DNA from 3 places in the Actinopolymorpha sp. B9G3 genome. Region 3 is predicted to be linked to each of the others. Evidence: riboswitches for the same ligand, from Rfam matches in the RefSeq annotation. Region 3 holds a riboswitch; each other region holds the start of a gene.
What was found. Region 3 has a riboswitch for S-adenosylmethionine ahead of ABNF93_RS14100 (aminotransferase class V-fold PLP-dependent enzyme). Riboswitches for the same ligand answer to the same signal wherever they lie in the genome.

Region 1: it holds a riboswitch for S-adenosylmethionine, as region 3 does, so the genes downstream of both, thrC (threonine synthase) here and ABNF93_RS14100 (aminotransferase class V-fold PLP-dependent enzyme) in region 3, are expected to answer to the same signal.
Region 2: it holds a riboswitch for S-adenosylmethionine, as region 3 does, so the genes downstream of both, ABNF93_RS16080 (GNAT family N-acetyltransferase) here and ABNF93_RS14100 (aminotransferase class V-fold PLP-dependent enzyme) in region 3, are expected to answer to the same signal.

Annotation. Positions count from the first base shown of each region.
Region 1 covers NZ_JBEEAB010000011.1:207,225-214,522, forward strand. Annotated here, with positions in the region: gene ABNF93_RS20315 (cold-shock protein) at 1-172, opposite strand, end outside; gene ABNF93_RS20320 (alpha-amylase family protein) at 720-2,324, opposite strand; gene ABNF93_RS20325 (MoaD/ThiS family protein) at 2,443-2,718, opposite strand; gene thrC (threonine synthase) at 2,715-3,998, opposite strand; SAM riboswitch class I at 4,012-4,188, opposite strand; partial or broken gene ABNF93_RS20335 (IS1380 family transposase) at 4,546-4,749, shown strand; gene ABNF93_RS20340 (LysR family transcriptional regulator) at 4,823-5,734, opposite strand; gene ABNF93_RS20345 (aldo/keto reductase) at 5,807-6,844, shown strand; gene ABNF93_RS20350 (serine hydrolase domain-containing protein) at 6,909-7,298, opposite strand, start outside.
Region 2 covers NZ_JBEEAB010000008.1:105,212-112,509, forward strand. Annotated here, with positions in the region: gene ABNF93_RS16070 (SRPBCC family protein) at 1-314, opposite strand, end outside; gene ABNF93_RS16075 (ArsR/SmtB family transcription factor) at 318-674, opposite strand; gene ABNF93_RS16080 (GNAT family N-acetyltransferase) at 815-1,438, opposite strand; SAM riboswitch class I at 1,446-1,534, opposite strand; gene ABNF93_RS16085 (dihydrofolate reductase family protein) at 1,734-2,300, shown strand; gene ABNF93_RS16090 (GntR family transcriptional regulator) at 2,343-3,464, opposite strand; gene ABNF93_RS16095 (glycoside hydrolase family 76 protein) at 3,817-5,013, shown strand; gene ABNF93_RS16100 (HNH endonuclease signature motif containing protein) at 5,439-6,851, opposite strand; gene ABNF93_RS16105 (ROK family transcriptional regulator) at 7,029-7,298, opposite strand, start outside.
Region 3 covers NZ_JBEEAB010000006.1:360,191-367,488, reverse strand. Annotated here, with positions in the region: gene sigJ (RNA polymerase sigma factor SigJ) at 1-614, opposite strand, end outside; gene ABNF93_RS14120 (glutathione peroxidase) at 761-1,249, shown strand; gene ABNF93_RS14115 (glycoside hydrolase family 6 protein) at 1,710-2,690, shown strand; gene ABNF93_RS14110 (rhodanese-like domain-containing protein) at 2,833-3,345, opposite strand; gene ABNF93_RS14105 (cysteine dioxygenase) at 3,342-3,680, opposite strand; gene ABNF93_RS14100 (aminotransferase class V-fold PLP-dependent enzyme) at 3,700-5,169, opposite strand; SAM riboswitch class IV at 5,210-5,336, opposite strand; gene ABNF93_RS14095 (TrpB-like pyridoxal phosphate-dependent enzyme) at 5,652-7,016, shown strand; gene ABNF93_RS14090 (ketopantoate reductase family protein) at 7,284-7,298, shown strand, end outside.

The DNA.
Region 1 (7,298 bases), on a different contig from region 3:
GTCCTTTCGGACCCTCGACGGCTTCGAACTCGACCGACTGGCCATCAGCGAGTGACTTGTAACCGTCCATCTCGATCTTCGACCAGTGAACGAACACGTCATTCCCGCCGTCTACGGCGATGAAGCCATAGCCCTTCTCGGCGTTGAACCACTTCACGGTGCCCTGCGTCATGACCTTCTCCTCAAGGCCGTTCGGGTGCAGACCCGCCCGGCGCGGGCCTGGGTCGTCCATACCGCACCCGTCCCCATGAGGAGGCGTTGCGATCGATCCGCGCGTTTCCGTTTCCCACCGCTAATCGGTCGAGCGACTTACGCACGATCATGCCGACCACGCCCGACCATAGCCCAACCCCCAGGCCATTGGGGAGATGGAAAGTCGATCTCATTGAGTCCGAGACCGGTCCAGGCCCTTGAACAGCGGGGAGTTTCCCGCCTGACGAAACAGCTATGACACACAGGGCTTTGACAGATGATCGGACAGCCGAAGTGTGCAGCCGAACTGTGCAGCGGGACGATGCGACCACGCATCGTGAATGAATCGACAGTTTCGTAGCGCTCCGCAGTCGCGGTTGCATCGATGCGCTCGCTGGGACGAACTGTTCATCGGCACAGCAGAAATCGTGTGTGTGCACGGATTCGGGGGACATCGACCGCACGCCGGACAGACCCGCGGTCAGCGCCGCGGTACGAGGACGCTGCCTCTCCCCGGCGGGCACGCCTCAGGTGGCCAACAGGTTGGCGCCCCAGAGCTCGGTCCAGTCGTAGACGTGCAGTCCCTCGTTCGTACGCCAGCGTCGGGGGTCCGTTGCCCGCAACCAGTCGAGCGGTTCGACGCCGCCCGGGGTTCCACCGTCGAGTGCCAGGCGCACCGCGGAGCGCAGGTCCGCGTCGGCCGACGGAGTGCGTGCCGCCGGGTCGACCGACACGAACAACGCCGTGCCCGAACGTGCCACCAGGTCGAGGAACTGGCGGTTCCTGTCCCACGGCGTGTCCGGTGTGCAGGGTACGCAGTCGGCGTCGGCGACGAAGAACCTCTCGTGCTGGGCGAGCCGGAACGCCAAGGAGTTGACGCCCATTCGCCTGGTGCGTTCCCAGGCGCGCCCCGACGTGTCGTCACCGATGCGTTGCACCTCGACCAGACCGGCGGCCAGCTGGCCGACCGTGTTGCAGCCGATCACGACGGCATCGCCAGCGGCTTCGCGGATGACGCGATAGAGCCTGAGCAGAATCTCTGCGTTCGTACGGCTGCGGTCGGCGAAGTGCCAGCCGCCGTCGGTCAGGCTCACGCCCATCGCCGGACCGAAGCGTCCGAACGCGTCGAAGGTCGAGAAGTCATGCTTGACGAGCTCGAATCCCCAGCCCACAAGGCGATTGACGTCCTCGCGGATCGTGTCAAGGTTGGCTTGCAGGGTGAGGTCGAGCGGCTGCTCGCGAGCCGGTCGCGGCCCGGCGCGCAGCCGACCGGGATCGTCGACGGATGACAATGCGGCCGGACGCATCCAGATGCCCGGACGTGCACCCCGCGAAGCGATGTCGGCGGCGAAACCCGCCATGTCGTCGAACAACCCTTCCACACCGGCGGTCCACGGACCGCCGGGGCACACACCGCCAGGGCTCCATCCGGCATCGACCACGCAGTAGGGACGGACCGGATGGCCGTCGGCGTACTCCACGATCGTCTCAGCGTCGCGAAGGATCTGTGCCGGGCCGAAGTCGCGGCCGTACGCGTAGTACCAGTTGTTGCAACCGACGACGGGATCTCTTACTGGTAAGGGATCGTCACACATCGCTGCCGTCAGCCGGCACTGGACCGCGTACGCCGACTCGCCTGGATCCCCGCCGACGGTGACGACGGTCGCCGCGTCGAGAACTCGATCGCCCAGCAGCACGGGCGATCCGCCGCTCCGCACGTCGATCCAGCAGGACACGCCATCGGCGTCGACGGTCCAGGAACAGAAGGCGTTCGGACGAACCCGCACACCCATGCCGGACGTCGTGCCGGTCGCCTGGTCGTGGCCCAACCACGACCACGGCAGTAACCGGTGTGGTTGGAGGGTCCGCCACTGCAGATCGCCGTACGAGCGCTCCCATGCATCACCGAGTACGAGGGTCGACTCGGGGTGTGGCTCACGCCAGCGCAGGACCACCCACGAAAGTTCCCGGCGGGGAGACGCCACCTGGACAGCACGGCCGCCGGTGACGGTCGGAAGACTGACCTCGACCTCCGAGGACGTGAAACGGCCTCCGTCAAGGTGAGCTTGACGGAGGCCGTCACGACGGTCGTGGACGACGAACACCGCGTCCGGAAGCGTCAGGGAAGGCACGTGGACTTCCTTTCCGGAGACTCCGGGAACCGGGTTCAGCAGTCAGCGACGGGAACTCAGCGGCCCCACGAGCGGGCCCCCGCCAGCGAGCGGGCTCTGCTCCCAGCGACGGTGCGGTTCAGCCGCCGGCGACGGCGGGGATCACCGAGACCTGAACGCCTTCCGGTGTCGGGGTTTCCAGGCCGGAAGCGAAGCGCACGTCCTCCTCGCCGACATAGACGTTGACGAACCGGCGCAGCTTCCCGGCGTCGTCGAGCACCCGCGCGCGGATGCCGGGGTACTTCGTCTCCAGGGAGTCGAGCACCTCGCCGAGCGTGGCACCGTCCGCGTCCACCTCGGAAGCGCCGCCGGTGTAGGTGCGCAGGATCGTCGGAACTCGTACCTTCACGCTCATGCGAGCCCTGCCTTCGTGAATGCGTCGTACGTCGGACGGATGGTTGCCGCAGGCCCCACCTTGCCGGCGATGGCGTCCAGGGTCTTCAGTCCGTCGCCGGAGTTGATGATGACGGTCTCCGCGTCAGGGTCGAGTTGCCCGGTGTCGATCAGCTTCTTCAGCGTCGCGACGGTGACGCCGCCGGCGGTCTCGCCGAAGATCCCCTCCGTGCGCGCGAGCAGCGCGATGCCCTCGACCACCTCGTCGTCACTGACGTCCTCGACGACACCGCCCGTGCGTCGGCAGACATCGAGCACGTACGGTCCGTCGGCAGGGTTGCCGATCGCGAGCGACTTGGCGATGGTGTCCGGACGTACCGGCGCCACCACGTCGTGGCCCGCCTTGAACGCCGCCGACACCGGCGCGCAACCGGTCGCCTGCGCGCCGAAGATCTTGTACGGCGCATCCTCGATCAGCCCGAGGTCGACGAACTCCCGCAGTCCCTTGTCGACCTTCACCAGCTGCGCACCGGACGCGATCGGGACGACGACCTGCTGGGGCAGCCGCCAACCGAGCTGTTCGGCGATCTCGAAGCCCAGCGTCTTGGAACCCTCGGCGTAGTAGGGCCGGACGTTGACGTTGACGAACGCCCAGCTCTCTTCCTCACCGGCGATCTCGCTGGCGAGCCGGTTGACGTCGTCGTAGGTGCCTTCGACAGCGACCAGGGTGCCGCCGTAGACGGCGGTCGTGAGGATCTTCTGCTGTTCGAGGTTGTGCGGGACCATGACGACGCTGCGGATGCCCGCCCGGGCAGCGGCCGCGGCGACGGCATTGGCGAGGTTGCCGGTCGACGGGCACGCCAGCACCTGGAAGCCCAGCTCGCGGGCCGCGCTGAGTGCGACCGCCACCACGCGATCCTTGAACGAGTGGGTCGGGTTGGCCGCGTCGTTCTTGATCCACAGGGTCCTGACACCGAGGGCGGCGGCCAGGCGGTCGGCACGGACGAGCGGGGTGAGGCCGGGTTCGGTGTTGGGGAACGACGCGACGTCGGTGGGCACCGGCAGGAGCGCCTGGTAGCGCCAGATGTTGGCCGGCCCCGCGGCGAGGTCGTCGCGGGTGATCTGCGGGTAGTCGTAGGCCACCTCGAGGGGGCCGAAGCATTCGGTACAGGCGTACTGCGCGCCGAGTTCGGTGGTCGCGCCACACTCGCGACATCGCAGACTCGTGGCGTTGCCGAACGCACCGGGGCGGGGGGTCTGCGCGGCGCCCGTCGTGTCGGCGCCGGCGTACGTGGTCGTCATGAGAGGCCTTCCTTCCTCATCTTCCTCAAGCGTCCGAGCCGGCCCAGGGATCTCCTGGTCGGGTCGTCGTGAGCCGGACTTGGCACCGTGTCCGCCGCGGGGCCTCTGATGCACGCGAGACACACGCGTCGGCGGTCGGCCGGTTGCCGGGGCTTCGTCGGGCCGGTCCCTCTGCCCCTCTGGATGAGATTCCTTGTTGAGTTGTTGTCGGCGAGCGTAACTGACCCGTCTCCGAGATCGTCCGGCAGGACCAGTATTCGAGACGGTTGTCCACCATCGGGACGGTGGCGGTCGGTCCCGCGCCGTGAGGAGCCGCAAATGACCACGCTGGGTAGGCGACAGGACCCCCGCCATGCGTCCACGCATGTGTCGGGTTCCGGGGGCCTACCCAGCGTGGTCATTTGCCTGGCGATTCGGCGAAGGTCGCCAAGGGTCGCTAAGCCCGGACCCACCGACGAATTGGGTGGGATGAGAGTGGCGTGGACCTGTTGCGGCATGGCGGCAAGCGTCCCTCGGGTCTTCGACCGGGCGTACACGCCGTCGACGTTGGGGTTCTTCCTGTGTGCGCGGGCTGAATGCGTTGCTGGCTACGGTGATTGCCGCGACCGGCGCGCCGGTGGTCGTGGCGCAGCGGCTGCGCAAGGGCTCGACTGGCTCACCACGCGGCGCGAAGCGGCTGGTCAGCGACGCGCTGAAGACCATCCGTGGCCTGACTGCCGCCAAGCCGCTGGTCCGGGCGGACTGGGCGTTCTTGCGGACGCGGCCTGGGTGCTGTCGGCGGTCCCGCCGGCGCCGATGTGTCGATCGCTGGCTCATCGGACGTCTCACCGGCTGGCGTCGCCCGTCGCCATTGACGAGGCATTCTCGGCGACGGCAAGGAATCTGGCCAAGGTCGGCGACTGGTTGCTCGCCGACCAGGCCAGCGCCATGTCCCATAGTGGAAGGTCGTCCTGGATCGGGCGGTAGACCACCTGACTCGCATCGTGCGGTGGTGTTGGAGAGATGAGAAGCGAGACGCCCAGGTCGGCGGCGACGAGTGCGGGGATGGTCTGCACCTGAGCCTCCTGCACGATCCGCGGGCTGAACCCTGCGGCCAGACAGTAACCGATGATCGTGTCATGGACGATCGGCCCGGAATCTCTGATGAAGAACACGAATGACTCGTCGGCCAGTGCGGCGAGGGGAATACGTTCGTATCCCACGAGCCGGTGGGTCGCCGGCAGGGCTGCCACGAGCGCGTCGCGCGAGATCACCTTCTTCGTCAGCCCGTGCAGCGCCATGACGGGCCGGAGCAGGCCGACATCGAGATGACCGCTGCGTAGGGCCACGCTCTGTTCCAACGTCGTCATCGTGCGGGCGTTGACGACGACGTCCGGATATGCAGCACGGAAGGTACTGACGAGTCGCGGAATCGCATCGTAGGTTGCCGACTGGACGAATCCCAGCCGTAGGGAGCCAACCTCGCCAGCGTGCGCGCGTTTGGCGTCGCGTACGACTTCGTCGCTACGGGCAAGGATCTCGCGGGCCCCGGCGACCACGACCTCGCCAGCCGGAGTCAGGACGAACCGCCTTCGTGCACGCGAAAAGAGAGGGACACCGAGGTCCTTCTCCATGGCGGCGATCTGCCGGCTAAGCGAGGGTTGGGTGACGCCGAGCCGCTCGGCCGCACGACCCACATGCAGCTCATCCGCGACCATCAACAGGGCGCGCAGCTGGCGCTGCGAACTCGATATCATGCGCAAGATGATATGAGAGCACAACGATTTGGGCATTGGACGCATCAATCGCTGGCTCATAGCCTCTCCTGCATGACAACGGTGAAGGCGATACGCCCAATGGACACCAGGAAACTTGGCCCGCTCCAGGTGACCCGGCTCTGCCTCGGCACGATGCTCATGGGCGGCAAGACGCCGCGCGACGAGTCGCACCGGATGCTGGACCGCTACCTCGAGGCCGGCGGCAACTTCCTCGACACCGCGGACGTCTACGGCGACGGGGAGTCCGAGCGCACGCTTGCGCCGTGGCTGGCCTCGCACCGCGACGAGGTCGTCGTGGCCACGAAGGTCCGCATGCCCGTCTCCGACCCGCCCGGGAAGGGCCTCGCCCCTGACCGCGTGCGCGCGGCGTGCGACGCGAGCCTGAGGCGCCTGGGCATCGACGTGATCGACCTCTACCAGGTCCATGCACCGGACCCCGACACGCCGCTCGAGGACTCGCTGGAGGCCCTCGACGGGCTTGTGCGCGCCGGTAAAGTGCGCGCGCTTGGCGCCTCGAACTTCCCGGCGTGGCTGCTCGCCTGGGCGGTCGGGCTGCAGGACCGCAACGGCTGGGCGTCGTTCGTCTCCCTGCAGCCGCAGTACTCGCTCGTGGAGCGCTCGATCGAGGTGGAGGTCCTGCCGTTCTGCCGCGCCGCCGGCATTGGCGTGATTCCGTGGGGGCCGCTAGGGGCCGGCTTCCTGACCGGAAAGTACTCGCGCGACACCGAGCCCCCAGAGGACTCGCGGATGGCCGGCGCGGGCGACAACCTCGAGGAGGCGCGCCACCGCCGCGCGATCGAGCGCAACTTCCGCGTGGTCGATGAGGCGGATGCGATCGCGCGCAACAAGGGTGCGACGATCGCGCAGGTCGCGCTCGCCTGGCTCCTCGGGGTCGAAGGCGTGGTCGCGCCGATCGTTGGCCCCCGCACATTCGAACAGCTCGATGACCTGCTCGGAACGATAGACGTCACGCTCACCGAAGAAGAGCAGGCGCGGCTGGCCGCGCACACGCCACCGCCGGAGATGTACCCCTACCGGATGCTCTCGCAGCAGCTCGGCCTGGGGGAGCTCGCGCAGCTGAAGCGCTAGACCTTAGCCCCGGATCCTCAATTCGTCGGTGGATCCGGGGCTAAGGATCGCCGAACGGCCCGGGCTAGTCGCAGAGTGCGGCGGCCGCGACCTGCTCGGCGGTGGGGTTCAGCGTCCCGTCCTCCGTCATGATCCACGCGTTGGCGCCGACCGCGGCCTGGCGGGATCCGTCCGGGGTGGTGAAGACGGCGCTGTAGTAGCCGAACACCTGGCCGTTGTGGCCCCATGCGACACCGCCCGGCACGCACGGCACCTCCACGGGATAGATGCCGAGCCCGTAGCCGAACTCGCCGACGTTCCTCATCTCGTCGAAGAGCGGCTTCGGCAGCAGTCTCCCGGAGAACAACGCCCGCAGGAACGTCAGCTCGTCTCGCGTCGTGGACACCACGCCACCGGCAGTCCGCAACCAGCTCATGGAGTACGTCGTCGTGTCGTACAACGGCTTGTCCGGCCC
Region 2 (7,298 bases), on a different contig from region 3:
TTCGGGTCGCCGCGGGACTCACCGTGCAGCAGCGCGATCCGTTCCGGCGGGGCGATCTCGGTCCAGGAGATCCACTCGGTGTAGTCCGTACCGTCCGGCCCGTGCATCACGAAGTCCCACTCCCCGCCGACGCCGAACTCGAACGACCGTGTGGTCGTGGTGAACCCCTCCGGCCCCCACCACCGCGACAGGTGCCGCACCTCGGTGAACGCCTCGAACACCAGCTCCCGCGGGGCGTCGATGACCCGGGAGATCACGATCTCCCGGTCAGCCGTCGCGGACTGCGCCGGCCCTCCTCGTCCCGTCGCGCTCATCAGCTACTCCTCCTGCCCTGCCTGCTCTAGACGGGCCTGCTTCAGGTCCTGCACGTACGCGTCCAGCCGGTCGAAGCTCTCGCTCCAGAACCGCTCGAACCCACCGGTCCACTCGTGGACAGGTCGCAGCCCGCGGGCGTCAAGGCCGTACAGGCGCTGCTTGCCTGCCTTGCGGTCCCGCACCAGCCCGACCTCCCGGAGCACCCGCAGGTGTTTGGACGCGCGCGGCTGGGTCATCCCCAACTCCCGGGCCAACTCGGTCACCGGCCGCTCACCCGCCCGCAGCAGCACCAGGATCTCCCGGCGCCGCGGCTCGGCGATCGCGTTGAAGACGTCCGACGTCGTCGCGGCTCGTGCCATGTCCGCCATCATATGCCCATATCGGCATGCGTCAAGTCGTGAGGAATCAGGCGGCAGCGAGATCCAGCGTGTATCCGGGAAATCCCTCGCGGAGAGGTCGCGCCGTACTCCGCATAGACGTCAAGGCTCGCGTCCAGGCCCTATCGAATGCTCAGGCCCCCGATCCGCGCGCCGAGTGCCGACTTGACGGACGGCCATTCGGTCGCGACGACAGAGAACATGGCCGAGTCGCGCAACGCCCCCGCCTCACCAGGCGCCCACGAGGCCGACCAACTGCGCAACACCCCCTCGAAGCGCGCCCCGAGGCCCTCGATCGCCCGGCGCGAACGTTCGTTGCGGGCGTCCGTCTTGAGGTCGACACGGGCCACCCCCAACGTCTCGAACGCATACGTGAAGAGCAGCAGCTTTGCCTCGGCATTGATCCCCGTGCCCTGCGCCGACGCCGCAAGCCAGGTCCAGCCGATTTCGATGGCGCGCAGATCCTGCCGGTCCGGCCACGTTCGCGGGTTCCAGAGGGCTGTGCAACCCACGGCCATACCGTCCCGCTGCCGGACCTGCGCGAAGGGCGTGAGTCCCTCGCTCCTGCGAGCGAACTGGGTCGCCAGGTACTCCTTCACCTCGGCACCGCGGGGAACCACGGTGAAGCCGTAGGTGCGGCGATCTTCCTCCGCGGACCGCGCCAGATCCGACGCGTGAGCCATCGCCAGTGGCTCCAGCCGAACGAGCGATCCATGGAGTACGGGCACATCGAGCCATGCGCTCATGAGCGCCTCCTCATCGTTCCTGGCATTGGCACCTTGCCGTAGGGCAGGTTGCCGGACCGTCGCTGGGCCAGGTCCCTGGGATCCTCTGGATGAACCTCGGTGAGGGGATCATGCCTCGGCGTAGGACGGCGGTCAACGTCGGCCGCCACCGAACCGGCGAACTGCCGCGAACACCGATGAATCCGCGCCACGATCGTGGTCTGCACCTGCGTCACCCGCGGAATCGGCGGTTCGGCAAACGAATGAGGATGACTGAGGAGGTCCCGATCATGGGCAAGGTGATCGGGGGGCCACGGTGTCCGTCGACGGGTTCATCGCGGACCAGAACGACAATGTGGGCCCACTGTTCGAGTGGTACGGAAACGGCGACGTGGCGACAACCCTGGGAGATCCGGACCGGGTTTTCCACGTGAGCGCCGCCAGCGCCGAGTACATTCGTTCGACCTCGGGCAATGTCCGCGCGGCGGTGATCGGTCGGCACCTGTTCGACATCACGAACGGATGGCACGGCGTACCCGCGGCAGGCGATCACGTCTTCGTGGTGACTCACCAGCCGCCCACCGACTGGGGGTTCCCCGACGCGCCGTTCACGTTCGTCACCGATGGTGTGCCCAGCGCCATCGCGCAGGCACAGGCCTACGCCGCCGACGGCGACGTGTCGGTGACCTCGGGCGACATCGGGCGCCAGGCTCTCGAAACCGGTCTGGTCGACGAGGTCCACCTCAGCGTGGCACCGGTCATTCTCGGCAGTGGGAAGCGCTTCTTCGGATCCTCCGCCTTGCCCCAACAACTGCTGGAGAACCCGCGGACCATCGAAGGGGATCGCGTCCTGCACCTCATCTACTCCGTCCGCCCGTCCTGACAGGCCGACGAACGCCTGCTGTCGCGGGGTTCTTCCCAGCCTTCACCTGGTCGGATCGACAAGGGTGAACGGTACGACAGACCTGAGCGGCACGTCGTCGCCGCCCAGCTGGGCGTGGAGAAGGTCGACGGCGCGGCGGCCCATCTCCTGCTGGTCCTGCTTGATGTAGACGAAGGTGCCGGCATCAGTCGGCGATTCCAGTGAGTCGAAGCAGGCGATCATCCGACGGTCGGGATCCCATTCACCCGCGTGCTCGAGAACCTGTCGCAGCAGGACGGCGATGTTGTACTCGCAGGCCACGAAGCCGGTGATGCCTGGTTCGCGTTTGAGGAAAGCGCGCAGAGCCTCGCGGTCGGCGCTCGCCACGTCCGCTGACCGCGACCCCGGCAGTGTGCTGTGGAATTCGGTGAAACAGCGTTCGGCGTCTGGTGGATGTCCGCGCTCACGCAGGACGTCACGGTATCCCTGCATCCGTTCCTCGATGCTGGAGGTGTTCTCGACCGGTGGGGACAGGAAGGCGACCTGCTCGTGTCCCTGGTCGAGCACGCGAGAGGTGAGGGCACGAGCCGCGGCTGCGTTGTCGGTGAAGACCGAGCATGCCGGGATCCCACGAAGGTACCGGTCGACCAGGACGAGCGGAGAGCGGTCGAGCACGAGCCGCACTAGGCTTGCGTTGTAGAACTCCCCGTGGACAGGGAAGACGATCAGTCCGTCCGCGACACCACCGACGAGGGCATCGATCGCCTGCTCCTCGACCTGCTGACTGTCCCGGGTCCGCCGGACGACCAGGTGGTAGCCGAGTTCTGCGCACCGCTCCTCGATCGCACAGAGGAGTTCCAGACCGTACGCCTCAGAGGCGTCGGGAAGCACCAGGGCGAGGCAGCCGGTGCTCGGTGGCCGCTCACGTGGTCGAGCACCAGCGTGACGTACGGCGTCGATGCGGCCGACGTCATCGGTCACGAACGACCCCATGCCGCGCCTGCGGTCGACCACACCGGCTTCGGCGAGCATGCGAAGCGCCCGCTTGGAGGTGATGCGGCTGACGCCGAACTGCTCCGCCAGCTCCTTCTCGGACGGGACCCGCTCCCCTGGCTTGAGAGTCTCGGTGCGGATCTGGTGGAGGACGTAGTCGTAGACCCGCTCGTAGAGGAATGGATCGGGCACGCGTCCTCCCGAGGGGCGGCTGGGCAGATCTATACCATCTTGCGACCATGTGCATTCTATCCTGCGACCACCGCACCGTGAACGTCTCGCATGGCCAACCCTTCCAAGCGTCACAGCAGTCCTGGCTGTCTAGCCCGCGCCATCGCGCGACCATACCGCGCACCGCGCAGTCGCCCGGAAACGGACATGTCATCTCATTGACATGTTGATATATCGAGAGCACCTTGGGTCTCGGTTGCCCTGTGAGTGATGGCGTTCCGGGTGCCTGAGCTCGGAACGCCATCACGCAGGACAGGCGCCAACGTGTCGACCGAGCGGCTCACGGGGACCGCCGAATCACCGGGAGGACCTCGTGAAGCATCACTTTTCAGGGCCGTCACGCCGTGCCGTGCTGGTCGGCGGTCTCGCGGCCACCGCAGGGTGGGGACTCGCAACGACGGCATCGACCGCACACGCGGCGCAGGTGCCGTCGCAGGCGTTGACGAAGTACGCGCGACGCGCCAGGGAAAGCTACGCCGCGCTGCAACGCTACTTCTACGACTCGCAGACGTCGTTCTACCTCGAGGAGTACCCCCACACGGGCGGCAACCCGTGGTCGTACGTCTGGCCGTTCTCGCAGGCGATGATCGCGACCCAGGACATGGCCGGACTGCCGGAGATCGGCAAGCGCTACACCGACGACGTAGCTGACCGCTACACGGCTCTCGAGGCCTACTGGAACGCCGAGACCGACCCGCCTGGGTACGACTCCTACCTGCGACCGCCGGCCGGGCATGGCGGGGACAAGTTCTACGACGACAACGAGTGGAATGCCCTGGGGTTCATCCAGCGCCACTACATGACCTCTGGCGGAGACGCCGCCGCGCTGCGCCGGGCCGCCGAGATCTTCGACCTCGTGGTGTTCGGCTGGGACACGGACCCGAGCCATCCCTGCCCGGGTGGCGTCTTCTGGACACAGGCCCCCTGGAGCAACGACCGCAACACCGTCTCGAACGCGCCGGGTGCCGAGGTCGGACTCCACCTCTACCTCGCGACGAAGGACGACCACTACCTCGACTGGTCGATCCGGATGTACGAATGGGTGCGGACGTACATGCTCGCGCCGAACGGCCTCTACTGGGACCACGTCGACCTCGCCGGGAACATCGAGAAGACGCAGTGGTCGTACAACCAGGGCACGATGATCGGCGCCGGCGTCCTTCTCCATCGCGCGACGGGCGAGCAGAAGTATCTCGACCACGCACGCGACACCGCGGCCAAGGCGCTCGCCTTCCTCGCCGAGAACGAGCGCTACTTCGACCAGCCGGCGAGGTTCCACGCGATCCTCTTCGCCAACCTGCTGCAGCTGGCGGCGGTCGAGCCGCATCCTTCGTACCGCAAGGCGATGGAGTGGTACGCCGACCAGTCGTACGCACGGTTCCGCGACCACACGACCGGCCTGTACCGCTTCACCGGCGACAACCCCGTGACGCTGCTGGAGCAGTCCGGCATGATCCGCATCGAGGCCATGCTCGGGTGGCACCCGTCGAGGTACGCCAGGCTCACCTGACCCGGTCGCGTTGCTCGCAGGCGCGACTGGGAACAGTTCCGCGTTCGTGGGTTTCGGCGCTGAGCGGGGCCTGACTCCGGGCTCGACAGAGCCCGCTGCAACGTGGCGAGAGAGGCGCGTTCCAACCGGGGCGGAAAGCCTGGTGCGGTTTGAGTCTGGTCCTTCTCTGCCGTACGTGGGCGTCCGCATGGGTTTGAGCGTCGCTTCGACCGGAGGTGTGTGACGACAAGTGGTATCCGGTCGGGACCACCGTGAATGTCAGCTACCTGCCAGCCGACCCCGCCCACATCCGCATCGTCGGGGACTCGGCCGCCCGGCTGGGTCGGGGTCTTGCCATCGGCGGCGACGCGGTGTTCTTCCTGATCGGTGGGGATCGTGTCCGCGGCGTTCCTGATCGGATGACAGTGCTGATCAGGCGGTGCCGGTCATTCGCCAGGTGGCGGCTCGGGTTGGATGGCGTAGGTGTGGCCAAGCGGGCTTTGTGCGGTGAGCTCGCCGGGACTGTTCTGGGTCCAGAACCAGCCGGCTTCGTGTTTGGCCCTGTGGTGTCGTCGGCATAGCGGGGCGAGGTTGCAGGCGCACGATGGTCCACCTAACCGGTGTTCGACGACGTGATCGAGGTCGCAGGAATCGGCAGGTCTGGAACACCCCGGATGAGCGCAGACCCGATGCCTCGCCTGAATGAATCTGCGCTGGGTAGCGGTGGGTCTATATCGGCGGCTGCTGGCCTGGTGGTAGACAACCTTCCCGCCGACGGTGACCGTGCGGCAGTACTCGAACCCGCCCGCGGCGGCGTTCTTGATGTCACCGATCACCTGGGGTGTGACCGCACCCAACCCGGCAAGCTCACCCGCCTTGTCACCAAGACCCAGCCACGTTTCCAGATCCGCGACCAGCTCCACCTTCGCCACCAGGGCTTCGTCACCGGTCTCGACGCACTCGCCGCCGTCACCCGGGTCGTCCCAGCTGTTCTCGGCGTCAGCGCGGGTGGCAGAAGCTGACTCCCCGACATCGACAGCAGCCTCGACATCGGCAGCAGCGTCGGCGTGTGGTGGGGTGGGTTGGCGGCCGCGGAGCAGGTCCAGCAACACGTCGGCTTCGATCTGCGCCAAGGTCCGCCCATCACCGGCGGTCTTGATCCGCTTCGCCGTGGTCTTGATGAACACCTGTGCCGCAGCCGTACCGGCAAGCGGTAGGTCCAGGCCGTAGATACTGCCGGTCCCATCCACACCCGCACCGAACCGGACCCGCCTGCCCTGCTGCGCCTCCCTACGCCGCTCCTCGGCACCGTCGGGGTCGAGTTCGAGCACCTTGCGCCGCAACCGGCGCACCAGCTGCGCCCGCGTCAACCCGATCCCCGCGGCGTCATCGGCGGCCAGAATGAAATCCTCCGCCTGTGCGGCAAGCTCGGGTGCCAGGCAGCAGGTTTCCTCGGAGATCGCCTGTGCCTTGGCCAGGCTGATCCGACCAGTGGTGAGCGCAGCGTGGGTGGCGGGCAGTCGTTCGGTCAACTCGAACGCGAACGACAACTCACGATCCGCGCACCGCGGCGACAACCCAATGGCCGCACCCACCTCCGCCGAGGCGAACTCGCCAAAACACCGGTTCAACTCCGGCGGCGAATCAGGTGTGCACGCAGGTGACCGCGCCACATGCGCCATCGACTCATAGAACCGCGCCGCCACCCACGACGCCTGCCGTTCCCACGCCTGCAAGACAATCACCCGGGCGTGGCCGTTCACCGCGGCGGTGTCGATCCCCGCCAACACCGCACCAAGCTCAGTACCCGGCGCAGCCGAAGCCAGCACCGAGAAGTCCACACCCCCGTGGTCGAACATACGGCCGATTCTACCAGTACATGATCACTGCCGCATCTCTCGAACTCCTTATATGCAAGTAATATCTGCCCAGTTCGAGCCGTCGTCACAACGGGACCTACGGACCCCGCCACAGCTGGCGCTCATCTCCCCTCTACGACCGAGCCGGCTGACGCGCCGACCCTTGCCCGCGTGCTCTCAGGCGTTCTGGAACAGCAGTTCTCGGGCGTGGTCGAGCGCGCGGTGGACGGCACCGGCAAGCGGGGCCTGGCCGGCCACCGCAGGACGTTCGATACGTACCGGCGTCGGCGTGTAACCGGCGACGGCTGCGCGGACGGGCCCGATCAGGCCGGGATGGCTGCCGATCGGTCCGCCGAGGAGGACGAGCTCCGGATTGACCACCGCACAGATGACCGCGACGACCCGGGCAACCGCATCGTGTACCCGACCCGCATCCTTGGTGCCGGC
Region 3 (7,298 bases):
GGCCGGCGTTCGCGTACGTGGTCGCGCGCGCGGCGGGCGAGCTGGCGAACGGCCTCCTCGGTCCGGTCCAGCACCTCCCCGATCTCGGCGTAGGACAGGGCGAACGCCTCCCGTAGCACGAACACCGCGCGTTCCAGCGGAGACAGGGTTTCGAGGACCACCAGCAGGGCGAACGACACCGTCTCGGCGCGCGCCACCTCGTCCGCGACGTCCGGACTGGTGAGGCCTCCGCCCGTGAGACTGCTGCCGGCGACGCTGGAGCCCGCGACGCTCGTGGCGTGAGGGCCGGAGCCGGGAAGGCCGGTGCGAGTGTGGCCAGTACCGGTGAGGATGGGCTCCGGCAACCAGGGGCCGACGTAGGTCTCACGCCTGCGCTGGGCGCTGCGCAGCCGGTCGATGGCGAGTCTGGTGGTGACCTTCACGAGGTAAGCACGGACGTCCACGACGCGCGCGTGGTCGACGTCCCGCCAGCGCAGCCAGGCGTCCTGGACGACATCCTCGGCGTCCACCGCACGGCCGAGTACGCGGTAGGCGACGCCGAAGAGCAGCTCGCGATGCGGGTTGAACGCCGCAACGCCGTCGGGCCCGGCGTCCTGATCGTCACCGCTGTGCACACTGCAGTCCTACCAGTGCGCGGGAACGGCGGTGGCGCGGGTCCGCTCAGGGCTGCCGCGCGGATGGCATGGGTATTGTCGACGGCGCGTCCCACGCTCAAGGGTGCCGAGAGTTGTCTCGCCGCCCGAACTCCGGAAGGACCACCGTGAGCATTCACGACATCCCACTGCGTACCCTCGCCGGCGACTCCGGTTCACTTGGCGACCTCGCCGGCTCGGCTCTGCTGGTCGTCAACGTCGCCTCCAAATGTGGCCTCACGCCGCAGTACTCCGGCCTGGAACGTCTTCACCAGCGCTTTGCCGACCGTGGCTTCTCGGTCGTCGGTTTCCCGTGCAACCAGTTCGGTGGGCAGGAGCCGGGTACGCACGAGGAGATCCAGGAGTTCTGCTCCACGACGTACGGCGTGACGTTCCCGATGTTCGAGAAGCTCGACGTCAACGGTGCCGACCGGCACCCGGTCTATGTCGAGCTCACCTCCACGGCCGACGCCGACGGCGAGGCGGGAGACGTGCAGTGGAACTTCGAGAAGTTCCTCGTCGACCCGCAGGGCGCTGTCGTCGGCCGGTTCCGGCCGCGCACGGATCCTGAGGACGTGGCCCTCGTCGCCGCAGTGGAGGCGCAGCTCCCCCGCTGAGGACCGTTCGTCCGCCCGTCGGAGGACTGGGTCGGTTTGCCGACGACGTTCGGCGGATGTGGCGTTCCGGCACAGGCTGTCCGCACTGGCCCGTACCTGCGCGGTTTGCCAAGCATGAAACGCGTTCGCCGCACTCGTCACGGCGGGACAGGCCGGGCATCTGGCACCGATCCGCGGAGTCGCGGACGCCTTCCCCACCCCCGGGTTACGTTGGCATTGCCCACGTCCACAGCAGTGTGCGGCCGGCACCGGTACCCAGGGGGAGACAGCGATGGACCTTCCGGGCACACGACCGACGCGTCCACGCCGCCGAACCGCGGTGGCGGTTCTGGTGGCACTCCTTCTCTTCTTCAGTGCCGTGAGCGTCGTGAGCCTCAATCCTCAGTCCAGGCTGTGGTCTGGGCAGTGGTCGGGCCTCACCTGGCCAGCGGGCCGATCGATGCCTGGCGATCCCGTATCGATGACGACCGGCCTCTACGTCGACCCGCGGTCGCAACCTGCCAAGTGGGTGCAGACCAACCCCGGTGACCCGCGGCAGGAGGCGATCAAGACCGGGATCGCCGAGATGCCGATCAGCCGGTGGTTCCTGGGCAACGACAACGATCGCACGGAAGCCAGCATGTACGTACGCGGAGCCGAGGCGGCCGACAAACTGCCGGTGCTGGTGGCGTACAACATCCCGGGCCGTGACTGCGGCCAGTTCAGTGCTGGTGGCGCGGACGGCTCGGTGGCGTACCGGAAGTGGGTCGACGGCCTCGCCAGTGCGGTCGGCCAGCGACCGGCGGTGGTGATCCTCGAGCCGGATGCCCTTGCACAGTTGGACTGCCGCCCCGACACGCAGCGGAACGAGGCGCTCGCGCTGATCTCGTACGCCGTGGACCAGTTCGCCAACCGCGCACCCAACACGTGGGTCTACATCGACGCGGGGCACTCCAACTGGGTCGACTCCGCGACCATGGCCGAGCGCCTCCGCCGGGCCCATGTCGGCAACGCGCGCGGCTTCTCGCTCAACGTCTCCAACTACCAGCCGACCGAGGCCAACGTGGCGTACGGCCAGGAGGTCGTCGAACGGATGGAACCGGACGGTATCCATCCCACGTTCGTCATCGACACCAGCCGCAACGGTCGCCCACCGGCGGGATCGGAGTGGTGCAACCCGGCTGGTCAGCAGGTCGGGGACCGCCCGCGACCCGGTGGTGCGTACGGGCTCGACCTGCAGCTGTGGGTGAAGCCGCCCGGTGAGTACGACGGTGCCTGCGGTGTCGCACCCGAGGGCAACGCGGGTGACTTCCAGCCGTCCGCCGCGTTGGGGCTGCTCACCGGGTCCGACGGCGGACAGTGGCTGCTGGGGTTGCGGAAGAGTACGGGCGTGGTGAGCCGTGACCAGGATCCGTGGCAACGGGACCTGGGACTCAGCCGTGCCGATCCCACCGGCGACTGAGAGTGCCCGTCAACCCAGGCGGCACTGGATGGAGGGGCGTCCTGCTCCCAAAGGTTCGGCTCAAGGTGCCCCTCATCCCAGGCGGCTCTGCGTGAGGGGCGCCCTGGTCCCATAGCTTCGCCTCAGCGGTGGTCGGGCGGGGCTACTCCGTCCGATGCGGCAGACCTGCCGCTCGCCAGTCCACGAATCCGCCGTCGACGTCGGTCGCCCGGTGCAGCCCCAACTCCTGCAGGGTCGCGGCCGCCAGACTGGAGGCATAACCCTGCGAGCACAGGACGATGACCGCCACGTCGTAGCCGGTCGCTTCGGGGGCGCGAGCGACGGATGCCGGGTCGAGCCGCCATTCGAGGACGTTGCGTTCGATGACGAGCACATTCGGGACGGCGCCTTCGACGTGGCCCTCACGTCGCCGTTGCTCGCTCGGGCGGATGTCGACGAGCAGCGCGCCGGCCTTCACCTGTTCGTACGCCTCAGCCGGACTCACGCGGTCGAGGTGGCTGCGGGCGCGGGCGAGCAGGTCGTCGATGCCCTGTGGGGGCTGAGGGGATTGCGGGGTCTGAGGGGACTGCGGGGTCTGAGGGGTCTGAGGGGACTGAGGGGACTGAGGGGACTGCGGGGTCTGCTGGCCATGGAGGGTCTGCGTCGTGCTGGTCACCAGTCCACTCCCGCGCGATCCGACGAGACGACGCGAAGTCGTTGGCCTTCGAGGACGTACTGCGTCATGGCGGTGAGCTCCGGTGCGTAGGCGTGCAGACTGATGGCGGGGACGGTACCCAGGTTGGCGACGTCGTGGATGTGCTCATACCCGAAGCCACGAACCGAACCCGCCGCGAACGCACGACGGGCGGTACGAACGGGGCCGCCGACCTGGCTCGCCGGCTGGACGGTTGCCTCGGACAGCGTGCCCTCGATCACGATGAACGCGCCCAGAGCCTCACCATGGTCGTGGAGTCCGGTGTTCTGTCCTGGCAGCCAGCTGATCAGCCAGATCTCGTGACCCGGGTCCCGGTCATGGGATCACCGCCGCTTCCGGCTGGGCCCACGACGGACGGGGCCGCGGGTCCGGTGTCGGGGCCCACGCACCGCTGCTGTCGGAGTACGACCAGCAGGTTCCCGACGAGACCAGCGCGCTCACGGCATCGGCGAGTCGGTCGACGTCGGCCACCGTGCTCCCGACGCCGAAGCTCGCCCGAAGCGCACCCTCCGGCGCACCCAGCCGGGACACCAGCGGGTGAGCGCAGAACCGTCCATGCCGGATGCCGATGCCGTGCTCGGCCGAGACGTACGCCGCGACGAGACCCGGGTGGAACTCGCCCACCGAGAACGCCACCACACCGATCGAGCTCGGGCTGTCCCGCCAGATCCGATGCAGGCGTACGCCGGGAATGCTGGCCAGCCGCTCGGTCAGGCGTTCCCGAAGGGTCTCCTCGTGGGTTTCGAGCGCACCGTCGGGGAGGCCGGCCAGGGCGTCGCACGCAAAGCCGAGCGCCACCGCGCCGAGCACGTTGGGCGTACCACCCTCGTGCCGGGCGGGCGCGGGCGCCCAATCGGTGTGGGTGAGGCCGACCTCGCGCGCCGCGCCGCCACCGGGAAGGTAGGCCGGGGCAGCGTCGAGCCAGTCGCGACGTCCGACGAGGACACCCGCTCCGAACGGTGCGTAGAGCTTGTGACCCGACAGCGCGAGGTAGTCCACACCGCTGGCCGCCAGGTCGATCCGGCGGTGCGGGGCGAGTTGGGCCGCGTCCACGACGACCCGCGCCCCGGCAGCGTGCGCGATGTCCACGATGTCGGCGATCGGCAGCAGCTCGCCGGTGACGTTGGACGCGCCGGTGACCGCGACCAGTGCGGCCGGGCGGGCGGCGAGTTCGGCGCGCAGGCTGACGAGCGTGGCGCGCTGCGTGGTGCCGGCGAGGACGCAGCGGGTCTTTCCACTCGCGCGATGCCGCCACGGGAGCAGGTTGGCGTGATGTTCGATGTCGAGGTGGACGACCGCTTCGCCCGTGGGTACGCAGTGTGCGAGCAGGGTGAGCGCATCGGTCGTGTTGCGGGTGAAGACCACCACGTCGTCCGGGCGGGCACCCACGAACGCGGCGACCTTGGCCCGCGCGGTCTCGTAGAGCGTCGTACTCACCTGCGAGGCGTATCCCGCCCCTCGGTGCACGCTCGCGTAGAACGGGAGAACGCCGTTCAGGTGGGCCGCGACGGCGGACAGGCAGGGCGCGCTTGCTGCATAGTCGAGTTGGGCGTACGGCACCTGCTGGCCGCTGACGACCGGCACCTGCAGGTCGGCACCGACCACCGGGAGGAGCGGCTGGAGGCCGGCTTCTGAGCCACGTGGAACGGTGTTCGGCGAGGGTGGAGCGGTGTTCGGCGGCGGCGAGGTGGCGGTGAACGACAGTGGGGTGGGGCTCAGCGGCAGTGTGGTGGCGCTGGGGGCGAACGGCGCACAGGGCGCAGGCGCGGTGTCGACTGGTGTCATGGCGTACCTCACAAGGTCTCGGGGACCCTGTGGGCTGCGGGTCCCGCGCTTGTGGTGCCGGGCGGCACCACCTGGTCCTCACCCGGGGCACCCCACCGCGGTTGGAGGGTTGCCGGCCAGCAAGCCGGGGCTCTCAGGGCTTGGCGCCCTTGCTGGCACTCATGACCGCGACACACGTTAACCGGTGGCAGTAGCAACTCGCCTCGATGTATCAAATAATGGACGCGCGTACCAATATGTGGGCAGCCTGCAGCTCGACCTCCGGCAGCCCATAGTCGTACGTCCTCTTTGCCGAAGGTCGTGACCAGCCGTCGGAGGCCCACATCCGCAGCCTGGCAGGCGATCGACCGATCGGGGTCGTCGAACTGACCGCCGCGGGCTCGCTCGGGCGGGTCCGCATCCTGACCGTCCGGTGAACCGACCGGGCGTACCCACGGCTTCGGGGTTCCGCCCATCGACGCGGCCCGGCTACCGTGACCGGCATGCCTGCACCGACGAAGATTGTTCTCGACGAGTCCGAGCTGCCACGAGCCTGGTACAACGTGCTCGCTGACCTGCCGAGCCCACCGCCGCCGGTCCTGCACCCGGGCACCCACCAGCCGGTTGGCCCGGACGACCTCGCCCCGCTCTTCCCGATGGACCTCATCCTGCAGGAGGTGACGACCGAGCGGTACGTCGAGATTCCCGAGGAGGTCCTCGACGTCTACCGGCTGTGGCGGCCGTCGCCGCTCTACCGCGCCCATCGCCTGGAGAAGGCGCTCGGCACGCCGGCCAAGATCTTCTACAAGTACGAAGGCGGCTCACCCGCCGGGTCCCACAAGCCCAACACCGCCGTGCCACAGGCGTACTACAACGCCAAGGCGGGCGTACGCAGGTTGACGACCGAGACAGGCGCAGGCCAGTGGGGCACGGCGCTGGCGTTCGCCTGCTCGCAGTACGACCTGGCCTGCGAGGTCTGGCAGGTGCGCGCGTCGTACGACCAGAAGCCGTACCGCAAGATCATGATCGAGACGTTCGGCGGCACCATCCACCCGTCGCCGTCGGACCTGACCGCGGCCGGGCGCGCCGTGCTGGAGAAGGATCCCGACTCGCCCGGGTCGCTCGGCATCGCGATCTCGGAGGCGGTCGAGGTCGCGGCGACGAACGCCGACACCAACTACTCCCTCGGCAGCGTCCTCAACCACGTGCTGCTGCACCAGACGATCATCGGCGAGGAGGCGGTCGCGCAGTTCGGCAAGGTGGGGTTGACACCGGACGTCCTCATCGGCTGCACCGGCGGCGGCTCGAACTTCGGCGGGCTCGCGTTCCCCTTCCTCCGCGAGAAGCTGGCGGGTCGGCTCGACGTCACGATCCGCGCCGTGGAGCCGGCGAGCTGCCCGTCGCTGACGAAGGGGGTCTATGCGTACGACTTCGGTGACACGGCAGGCATGACGCCCTTGATGAAGATGCACACGCTGGGCCACGACTTCATCCCCGACCCGATCCACGCCGGTGGGCTGCGCTACCACGGCATGTCGCCGCTGCTCTCCCATATCTACGAGCTGGGTTTGATCGAGGCGGTGGCGAAGACGCAGCGGGAGTGCTTCGAGGCGGGTGTGCAGTTCGCGCGTACGGAAGGGATCGTGCCGGCGCCGGAGCCCACCCACGCCCTCGCCGCGTGCATCGACGAAGCCCTGCGCTGCAAGGAGTCTGGCGAGGAGAAGGTCATTCTCACCGCACTGTGCGGGCACGGTCACCTGGATCTCGCGGCCTACGGTACGTATCTCGCCGGTGAGCTTGTCGACCACGAACTCGCCTCGGACCAGGTGGCAGCCGCCGTCGCGGGCCTGCCCACCGTCCCCGCATAGCGCGCCGGTCTTCCCGCATGGCGAGCAGGTCGTCCAGGACAGGGCGCCGGTCGTCCCGCATGCCGCAGGCGTTCCGGGGGAGGCAGGCGTTTCGGGGCAGCCCGCGAATGACCACGCTGAGCAGGCGTACGGACGCCCAGCCAGGCATCGACACCGGTCCAGGTCACACCTGCATGCTCAACGTGGTCATTTGCCAGCGGCCCCGCCCAGTCGATAGACCTTCGTACGACGGGAGTTCGGGCGGGACGAATCCTTGGGAGACAGGACATGGGTGAGGCGGGT